2 regions of the Peribacillus sp. SRI_006 genome follow, and region 1 is predicted to be linked to the other one. Evidence: riboswitches for the same ligand, from Rfam matches in the RefSeq annotation. Region 1 holds a riboswitch; the other holds the start of a gene.
What was found. Region 1 has a riboswitch for FMN ahead of AC2YHV_RS11530 (ECF transporter S component). Riboswitches for the same ligand answer to the same signal wherever they lie in the genome.

Region 1 (5,194 bases):
CGTCAGGGCAAGCGTCAACGGATTATTCAGCTCACGCCTCACTTCTCCTAAATTCAAATAATCCGGACGGAAATCGTACCCCCATTGTGAAATGCAGTGTGCTTCGTCTATGACGAACAAACCTATTTCTATGGATTTCAAGGATTTTATCACACCATCGATGCTCAGCATTTCAGGAGATAAAAAGATAAATCGATAACTATGTAACCGATCGAAGGCTTTCCTTTTTTGATTAAGCGTCAAAAAAGAGTTGAGGGTCAATACACTTTTTTCGCCGCTCATCTTCAGCTGATCCGCTTGATCCTGCATTAAAGATAATAACGGGGAGACAATTATGACAGTCTTATTCACCAGATAAGCCGGCAGCTGATAACATAATGATTTACCTGACCCGGTTGGGAGCATCGCTAATGTATGACGGCCGGACATCAATGATTCAACCACTTCCTTCTGTCCAGGACGGAATTCATCAAAACCGAATTTTTCTTTGAGGACTCGTTCTATGTTCATCATCTCTCACCTATTTTCGCAAGTACAAGTCTTATTTGGAAAAAGCTTATTTGTTTATTATCGACCATCTGCTTGATAGCTTTAAGCTTTTTTATACCAAGTTCCTTAATCGCTTCAGCAATTTCCCTCTCATCCTCGATTGTCACATAATCGGAAATCGGAAAATCCTTTTCCGATAAAACAATTTCTACGAGGTGATCTTCGATGGTGTTGACTTTCAATCTGCGGATTTCAGCTATTTCACCGAGGTTTTTCCCTTCCTGGATGTATCGTAAAGTAGTCTTTGTAGATTGTGTCAAATGAGGATTACCACTTCTTTTCCAATCATTGGTCAATGAGGATAAGAGAGGGTAATCACCACCCATTTCCATTTCTGCAAGCATTTGATGCAATGAGTCAAGGAATGTATAGCGAACATACTCTTCTTCCGTATTTTTCCTTTTGGCAATCTGTTCAAACGTTAGACCAATCCTGTTTATCCCGGTCAATTTCAAAATGAAAATGTCTCGTTTCATATCACTTTGATTTTCTAAAAGGGATACCAGTTCATCATATAAATGTTGGGCAATCAACGCTCGATCCTGACGATTGGCATGTAAAAATTCCTTTACGAAGAATTGAATTTTGGGATTTCGTTGTATCGGATAAAAACGTCTTTCATTGTGGACAATATGGGATATGGTTTGAATGAGTAAATTTAACCTTCCCCAGAAAACAGGGGTGATATTGTGATACTTCCAACCATTTAAATACTCCGGAAAAGGATTATTTTTAAAGTAATCGTCCAACATTCGTTCACCTTGCAAACTAATTTCATATGCATCCGGTTTATCCGTTAAATTAATTAAGTCATGCTTAAGTGAATGTTCAATGTTTTGATTTAATTGCTGACGGGTAAATCGAGGCATTGTCCCAAAAATATCCGTTAACCCGAATAAATGGGCATCTTGGATGGTTTGTGACGATTTCTTCCCCTGCAGCATATGGTATATAGCATAAATGGAGCGCTCACCTTGAAATTTTTTTATCGCATATAGAATGATGGCCTGTAGATAATTATTCATGGGACTCACATCCTTGTTTCATTTAACCAATAAACCCATTGTAACAAAAATCTGCAAAAACCGCCGTTATTATTGATGAATACAACGGAAATTATGTGACTAAATGACGAAACATGGAAAGGACCAAGTTAATTTTTTCGATGTTTTTCGTTGACATTCAACTACATGATAGTTATTATCAATACAATTTCTATTGAAAAGTTTGGCATTCGGTCTTACAATAGGAAAGAGATAATAATCTGAAATAAAAAGATTATCAGTTGTTAATCAACTTAGGAGGGGTTATATTCATGGCTAAATTTACTATTGTGGATAAAGAAACATGCATAGCTTGTGGAGCTTGCGGAGCAGCTGCACCAGATATATATGATTATGATGACGAAGGGATTGCATTTGTTACCCTTGACGATAACGAGGGTATCGTTGAAATTCCAGATGTACTTATAGACGACATGATGGATGCATTTGAAGGATGCCCAACGGATTCCATCAAAGTTGCTGACGAGGCATTTGACGGAGATGCACTAAAATTCGAATAAAGGTACAAGCCATTTTCAATCGAGAATGGCTTTTTCTTTTGGCCAATGCACATACCAAAAAACAGGCATAATAAAACAACCGGATATGGATATCCGGTTGTTTTTTCATTTCTATCGTCAATGCCGTTAAGCATTTTTATATAATGTTTGCTTATTGATCCATGTCTGTAATTTAATGAACAGCAACATGAATACAGATGTGATAAGCACGCCTTTAATCACGTTGAAAGGCAAGATTGCCGTCGTAACGAACTTTCTTGACTCGGGCGCCGACATGGCATCCCATCCCATAAAGAAGGTATAAGCCGGTAAAAAGACAAAATAGTTTAATACGCTCATGAATACTGCCATGGAAACTGTTCCCGCAAGTAAGGCGAACGTCATTCCTTTTTTTGAATTGATTTTCTGAAATACATAATAAGTCGGCAAGACAAACAGTATTCCGGCTATAAAGTTAGCGATATGCCCCACAGGCACAGCAGTCAAGGTCCCTGTCATGACTAAATCCAATAGGTTTTTAATGAACTCGACTAGAATTCCAGCCATCGGACCGAAAATCAATGCCGCCATCAGTGCTGGTATGTCGCTAAAATCAACATTGAGAAAAGGCGGGAATCCTGGAAACGGGAAATTTAAAAGCATCAATAAATACGAAATGCTTCCCATCATGGCAAGTGAGACCATTTTTTTCACTTTGTTCTTTTTCATAGTTCTCTCTCCTTCTTTTCCGATCTACCTGAAAAAGAGGTTAGGATTCCAAAATATGTTGATGTTCAATAAAAACCCTTTAATTCCAATGGAATTAAAGGGATAAATTAAAGGTTACATCAAACAAACGTTCAGCAAATAACTGTTGAAACGCACTAAGGAACCTCCATCTTCTCCCATCCAGACTATACTGTCGGCTTTGGAATCACACCAAATCCTGCCTTGTAAGGCTCGCGGGCTTAGAAGTAGAAATTCCTTCATCACCGCCGGTGGGGAATTGCGCCCCGCCCCGAAGATAGACCTATAAAATTTTTTATACTTCCCATTATATCTGAAATGCCTTTTTTTTGATAGCATTTTTTCTCATTTGATGCATGTAGGATGAATATCGATTGTCGCAGTGAACGGCTTAAAACAAACAGCGGATTTACAATATGGCAATTCGAAAATTTTTTGCAAAAGGAGCGAAGCTATTTATATCGCCACCTTAAACGGATGATCAGTTGAAAATCATTTGTTTAAGCGCTTTCATTCAGATATGCCAAATTGACATTATCAGCATTTCAATTGTAAAATTAACTGAAATTTAAGATAACTTTTTCCTTAGGAAGGTGTTTAGACGTGTATCGGATTTTAGTAGCAGACGCCATTAAACCAGAAGGACTTGGACCGCTTTCAGAGGCATCCAATATTCAGCTCATTCAGAAGACCGTAGAGGAAGCTGCAAACGAACTTGATCAGATCGATGCAATTCTTGTGAGAAGTGCAACAAAGGTTTCGGAAGATTTAATGAACCGTATGCCGCAGTTGAAAATTATAGCACGCGCTGGTGTCGGTGTTGATAACATAGACATCCCCGCAGCGACAAAACGCGGGATTGTCGTGGTTAATGCACCTGACGGCAACACCATTTCAACAGCTGAACATACATTCGCGATGATGGCTTCATTAATGCGCCACATTCCGCAAGCTTATGCTTCATTGAAAAATGGGGAGTGGAAACGTTCCTCCTATACGGGAACTGAACTTCGTGGAAAAACATTAGGCATAGTTGGATTTGGACGCATCGGAGGGGAAATTGCCAAACGTGCTAAAGTGTTTGGCATGGATGTCATTGTCTATGACCCGTTCCTGACTGTAGATCGTGCAAAGAAAATGTCCGTAACGGCCCTGCCATTGGATGAATTGCTTCCTAAAGCAGACATCATTACTGTTCATACACCACTAACGAATGAAACTAGAGGATTAATTAATAAAGAAAAACTGCTTACCTGTAAAAAAGGGGTTTATGTACTGAACTGCGCCCGTGGTGGAATTCTAGACGAAGATGATTTATATGAAATGTTAGTTCAAGGGCATGTTGCAGGGGCGGCACTGGACGTTTTCGTCGAAGAACCTCCACTTGGCCATAAACTGCTGGAACTGGACAGCGTCATTGCTACACCGCATCTAGGCGCTTCCACGAAAGAAGCCCAATTGAATGTCGCCGTACAGGTTGCCCAAGAAGTTTTGACCTATTTCGAAGGAAATCCAGTCTCAAGCTCAATCAACCTTCCAGCCATATCTAAAGAAGTGTTTGAAAAGGTACAGCCATTCCATCAACTTGTTCAGCAAATGGGATCGATTGGTTCCCAGTGCATGAATGAAGGAATTCAGGAAATCTCCGTTACATATGCAGGAGAATCTTTGGATTTCGATACCGCGATTCTTACAAAAAGTTTAATCTCCGGCTTTTTAAGATCAAGAGTCGATGCATCAGTCAATGAAGTGAATGCCTTGTTGATCGCAAAAGAGCGTGGTATAACCATTGGTGAAAAAATCTCTACGGACTCTTTAGGTTACTCGAATTTGATCAGCCTTAAAGTAAAAGGTGACAACCGAGAATTAACAATAAGTGGGACCTATATCGAAAATTACAGTTCTCGAATTGTAAGTTTGAATGGTTTCAAAATCGACTTTCACCCAGAATCGAATTTACTTTATATCCAGCATACCGATAAACCCGGTGTAATCGGTAACGTAGGTAAGGTCCTGGGTGATCACGGAGTGAATATCGCCACCATGCAGGTTGGCCGAAAAGAAGCTGGCGGTGAAGCCATCATGGTTTTGAGCTTCGATTTACCATTAGAAGACAACATGAAACAGTTTTTAATGGAAACAGAAGAAATTACGTTCTTGGCCCGTATTTCATTATAAGAAGAAAAAAGTGCCCGCAGCGCGGGCACTTTTTTCTGTTAATGCATTCAATTCACTTGGTTCGGTGCTTCGGGCACCATTATGTCTTCAGTTAAATTCAGCTTTCCCACCTCTTCAATAGGAGCATTTTCAAACTTCACTTTTTCAAAACCAAAATCCTTAGCTATGAAGAGTATG
Region 2 (5,194 bases), on a different contig from region 1:
AAATCGGGGTATTTCCAGTGAAGGAGTTTCGGTGAGTGTCGAAGAGCAGCATTAGCTAATCGATCAATGGCTAACTTTACGAACTTTAAAGAATTTCCAGATGGTTGAAGAAAGTTGACTCAATCAAACCACGATCCGGCACATCAAAAAAAAAGCCGCAGGAATGTTATTCCCCGCGGCTTCCTTATGTGAAATCACTGTTCAATCAATTTTCCAAGGTTGGCCATTTCAATTGCACTAACGGCCGCTTCATAGCCTTTGTTACCTGATTTTGTTCCAGCACGCTCAATGGCTTGTTCAATATTCTCAGTTGTCAGCAAACCGAAGATAACCGGTACACCTGTTTCCAAAGAAACGGAAGCCATGCCTTTAGCTGCTTCATTGCAGACATAATCATAATGTGAAGTAGCACCCCTGATTACCGTTCCAAGACCGATTACCGCATCATATTTACCTGTATTCACAAGTTTCTTAGCAATTAAAGGAAGTTCAAAAGCTCCCGGGACCCACGCGATGTCAACATCATTCTCATCAACGCCATGACGCTTAAGACCATCCAATGCCCCTCCTAAAAGCTTGCTTGTGATAAACTCATTAAATCTTCCTACCACGATTCCTACTTTCAATCCTGATCCGATTAATTGTGCTTCAATAGTTTTCCCCATGTCTAATTCCTCCTAATTTTTAATAACAATAATTTTTTTATGTTAAGATTTCATACCTTAAAAATCTTTCAAGCTTTCGGGATGTTCATTTCAAGTTCCTGTTTCCCGATTGGATCATTATGTTGAAGATACCGAACCAAATCGGCTATCGTAATGAACTTCAGGTTGAATTTATCAGCGATGACTTCTAAATCGGATACGCGGGCCATCGATCCATCTTCATTCATGATCTCACAAATTACACCGGCTGGAGCGGCACCGCATAACTTCGCCAAGTCCACCGATGCCTCCGTATGTCCTGCCCTTCTTAATACGCCGCCTTCTTTAGCGACTATCGGAAAAGTGTGACCAGGCCTTTGGAAATCTTCTGCGACCGAATCTTCATTAAGAAGCTCAAGGATGGTCAAGGACCGTTCAAAAGCACTGATTCCTGTAGAGGTGCTTTTATGATCGACACTTACCGTAAAAGCAGTGCCATGATGATCGGTATTTTCGCCTACCATAGGATGCAGTTTCAATTTTGCTGCCAGTTGTTCAGTGATGGTCGTACAAATCAAACCACGTCCATGAGTCGCCATGAAATTAATCGTTTCCGGTGTCGCCTTTTCGGCCAACACCACAAAATCCCCTTCATTTTCACGGTCTTCATCATCGGACACGATAACTACCTTGCCAGCCTTCAAATCTTCTATTGCTTCTTCTATTGTATGGAACATCATTACACCGCCCTTTTATTAGAATCCATGCTCTGCCAAAAACTCTAAATTCAGTCCTGGTTTTGGATTGCCATTTTTCATTTGATGTATTATATATTTCCCAATCATGTCATTTTCGATGTTAACGATATCGCCAGCCGCTTTTTGTCCCAATATGGTGTCCTGATGAGTCAATGGAATCAATGATACCGTCAAAAGGTTCCTTTCGATCCCAAATATCGTCAAGCTTGTTCCATCAATGGCCACGGAACCTTTTGGAATGCAAAAGGCACTAAGCCCTTCTTCCAGTTGGATTACATAATATACGGCATTTTCTTTCCGTTCTTTTTTTATGATCGTTCCGGTTCCGTCGATATGACCTGAAACAAAATGACCGCCAAATCTTCCCTGTGCACTCATGGCTCGTTCGAGATTAACAGGTGATCCCAATTTTAACGTCCGGATCGAGGAAGCTTTGACCGTTTCCGGCATCACGTCGACCGTAAATAAACTTTTCGTGAAGGACGTTACCGTTAAGCAGACCCCGTTGACTGAAATACTATCCCCCAGATGCACATCTTCAAGGATTTTTTCAGAACGAATCGATAACTCCATACTGCTTTTTCCTTTTTTTAAGGAATGTACAGTACCGATATCCTCAATGATTCCCGTAAACATGTTTTTCCCCCTTTTATAAAATATAAAAAACCCCTTAGGATGGCCTAAAGGGTTAGCAGGAGAAATGAGTGAAAAAAATTGTATACCTAAAAAGCCTAATATTTTCATTTTCGAAAAATTAGGCGTACGTATACACTTGGGTTCCACACGTCCTTCTCCCATCCAGACTGTACTGTCGGCTTTGGAATCTCACCAAATCCTGCCTTTTAACAGGCTCGCGGGCTTAGAATTTCTTCATCACCGCCGGTTGGGATTTTCACCCGACCCCGAAGGACTAAAATAATATGAATCTTTGAATATTTTATCACCATAAAGTGAAGATGTAAAATTTCTAACCTTAAATGGTTCAATTGTTACAGGAACTTCCTAACTTTATGTAAAAATGATCCCCATTAACCCCGATGTGCTCCAAAAAGGTTAGGCAGGCTTAATATGTGGAATAGGATTAGAGAATCAAACTTCATATAAGGAGGAAGCTTAATGCTTATTTCCATCATCAACCTGATTTTCTATCTGTTCGTCGTCACGATGAATTTTTTAGCCAATTTCCTGCCATTGAACGGCCAGACATCAGGAGAGATTTCCGATAAACTTCATGTCGTTTTCACTCCTGCCGGATATGTATTTTCCATATGGGGCTTAATCTATTTCCTGCTCGCCATCTGGGTATTCAGGCAGTTTTTAAGTAAACATCAAAACAGCCCTGCTTATAAGGCATCCTTCCCTTGGTTCGCTTTAAGCTGTGTCTTGAATGGCGCTTGGCTTTTAGCTTGGCACTATGAACACTTTTTGTTATCCGTATTCATCATCATTGCTCTTTTGGCTACTTTAATGGTCATTTATACAAGCATAAAAAAAGTGGAACACACTACTTTCGACCTATTTCCATTTTCCGTCTATACAGGCTGGGTAAGTGTTGCAACGATCGCTGACATTTCTTATTACCTAACCTATATCAATTGGGACGGTTTTGGGGTTTCCAGTTTAACCTGGACGAACGTCCTGCTGATTGCAGCAACAATCCTGGCCTTTGTCTTCGCAGGTAAAAACCGGGATTGGTGCTATCCTCTCGTATTCGTTTGGGCGTTCATAGGCATCGGGATACGAAATAGCTCCGCCTATCCTGTAATCACGGACATTTCTTATATCCTCGCTGCCATCACTTTTATCATATCCATAACCATCTTCATAAAAAGTAGAAGGAATATGGTAGCCTAAAATGCTTGCTGAAGATCTTGCCATACATCCTGCCAAGCTTCTAGGCCAACTGAGAGACGGACCAGCTGGTCACTGATGCCCATTTGTTCCCGTGAATCTTCAGGAACGGCAGAGTGCGTCATGGTAGCGGGATGCTGGATCAATGTTTCGGCATCCCCAAGACTTACGGCAATTTTAATTAGATTCAATTTATTGAGGAATTCCTGTGCATCCTGTTTTGTGCCATGCAATTCAAAAGAGATAAGGCCGCCGCCATGTTTCATCTGTTTTTGCATGATATAATGATCCGGGGAAGCTTCATCACCTGGATAATATACCTTTTTCACCTTTGGATGTTTCTTAAGTTCATGAAAGATTGCCATTGCATTGGCCGAATGACGGTCCATCCTGACGGGCAAGGTCTTTAACCCCCGCAATAGTAGCCAGGCGTCGAATGGTGAAATGATTCCACCGATATCTTTCTGTGTAGTCCCAGCTATATGATTCATGAATTCCTTTTTACCGACGACAAGTCCCGCAACGACATCCCCATGCCCGCAAAGATATTTCGTAGCGCTATGAAGGACGATATCACAGCCATACTCAAGCGGTCTCTGTAGGTAGGGCGTCGAAAATGTATTATCGACTACGACCGTCACATTATATTCCTTCGCAACTTTCACCACCATCTGTAAGTCAATCATTTTCATCGTCGGATTGATCGGGGTTTCTACATAGATGCAGGTCGTTTCCGGCCGGATCATTTTCCTAAGCTGTTCTTCAGTATCCATTTCACAAAAATCATGAGTGATCCGGTATTTATTTTTCATTAGCTGCAGAAGGCCAAATGTACAACCATATACCCCCTGTGAGCAGAGGATGTGATCATCTGTTTTAGTTAACGCAAAAAGTACTGCTGAAACGGCAGCCATGCCTGAACCGAAAGCAAGGCCAGCTTCCCCGCCTTCCAGTGCGGCAATCTTTTCTTCAAGCACTTGTACCGTTGGATTTCCAAGGCGAGAATAAATATATCCATCTTCGATACCGGCAAAACGCCTCTCCCCTTGCTCGGCATTTTCGAAAGTGAATGTTGAGGTTTGGAATAAAGGTGTTGCCAAGCTTCCCAAATGCTTCTTCGAGTCATATCCTTCATGGATGACTGCCGTTTCAAATTGTTTATACTTTCTTGTCATACCGTTTCCCCCTTACCTATGTCTATTGCTATCATATGTCAAAAAACCATATAAAGGAAGCGTTTTCATTCATGATTATCACCCATAAATGAACACTGAACTTAGTAAAAATAAGCTTCATTCTGTTCAGTTGGATCCTGCAAATTGAGCACCTCTTTTAATTTTTAATTCTTACGTGAATTCCAAAAAAAGGGACAGCCGCCATGGCCGTCCCTTTTTTGCGAATCATTCATCGACTACGATGTTTCCACCATAGAAGGTTACTCTCGTTAATGGTAACTCCAGTTCGCGAGCCATTTTTTTCAACTCTCGCTCTTCTCTTTCCGTTACGATTGAAATGACCGTGCCATCTGCACCTGCACGCCCAGTTCTCCCGGATCTATGGATATATTGTTCGATATTGTCAGCCATATCAATGTGAACGACCGCAGTAAGGCCTTTAATATCCAGCCCCCTGGCCGCTACATCCGTTGCTATCAGCATCGGGGATTTTCCGGAACGAAGCTTACGCAGTGCTTTCTCCCTGTCGACTTTATTGGATTCACCGTGAAGCACGCCCATTTCAATACCTTTATAACTCAGCTTTTCATGTAAGACGCTAAGCTCCGCAATATCATTCAGGAAGGCAAGTGCCTTCACATCTTTAAGTCTTGTGATTTTCTCGAGAATCTTGGACTTCTCCCGTCTCTCAACAACAAAGTAAAGATGGTCCACCTTGGATTCCATTTTTTCATTTTTATCGACCTTGATCATTTCGGGTTCATTC

Region 2: linked by a shared signal. The riboswitch ahead of ribE (riboflavin synthase) and the one ahead of AC2YHV_RS11530 (ECF transporter S component) in region 1 are both predicted to bind FMN.

The regions. Positions count from the first base shown of each region.
Region 1 covers NZ_JBYCZT010000007.1:43,523-48,716, reverse strand. The annotation lists gene AC2YHV_RS11545 (RecQ family ATP-dependent DNA helicase) at 1-510, opposite strand, end outside; gene AC2YHV_RS11540 (YpbB family protein) at 510-1,574, opposite strand; gene AC2YHV_RS11535 (ferredoxin) at 1,865-2,113, shown strand; gene AC2YHV_RS11530 (ECF transporter S component) at 2,240-2,821, opposite strand; FMN riboswitch at 2,986-3,122, opposite strand; gene serA (phosphoglycerate dehydrogenase) at 3,443-5,017, shown strand; gene AC2YHV_RS11520 (hypothetical protein) at 5,065-5,194, opposite strand, start outside.
Region 2 covers NZ_JBYCZT010000003.1:165,140-170,333, reverse strand. The annotation lists gene ribH (6,7-dimethyl-8-ribityllumazine synthase) at 195-665, opposite strand; partial or broken gene ribB (3,4-dihydroxy-2-butanone-4-phosphate synthase) at 743-1,381, opposite strand; gene ribE (riboflavin synthase) at 1,400-2,038, opposite strand; FMN riboswitch at 2,185-2,316, opposite strand; gene AC2YHV_RS05045 (TspO/MBR family protein) at 2,519-3,256, shown strand; gene megL (methionine gamma-lyase) at 3,253-4,428, opposite strand; gene AC2YHV_RS05035 (DEAD/DEAH box helicase) at 4,654-5,194, opposite strand, start outside.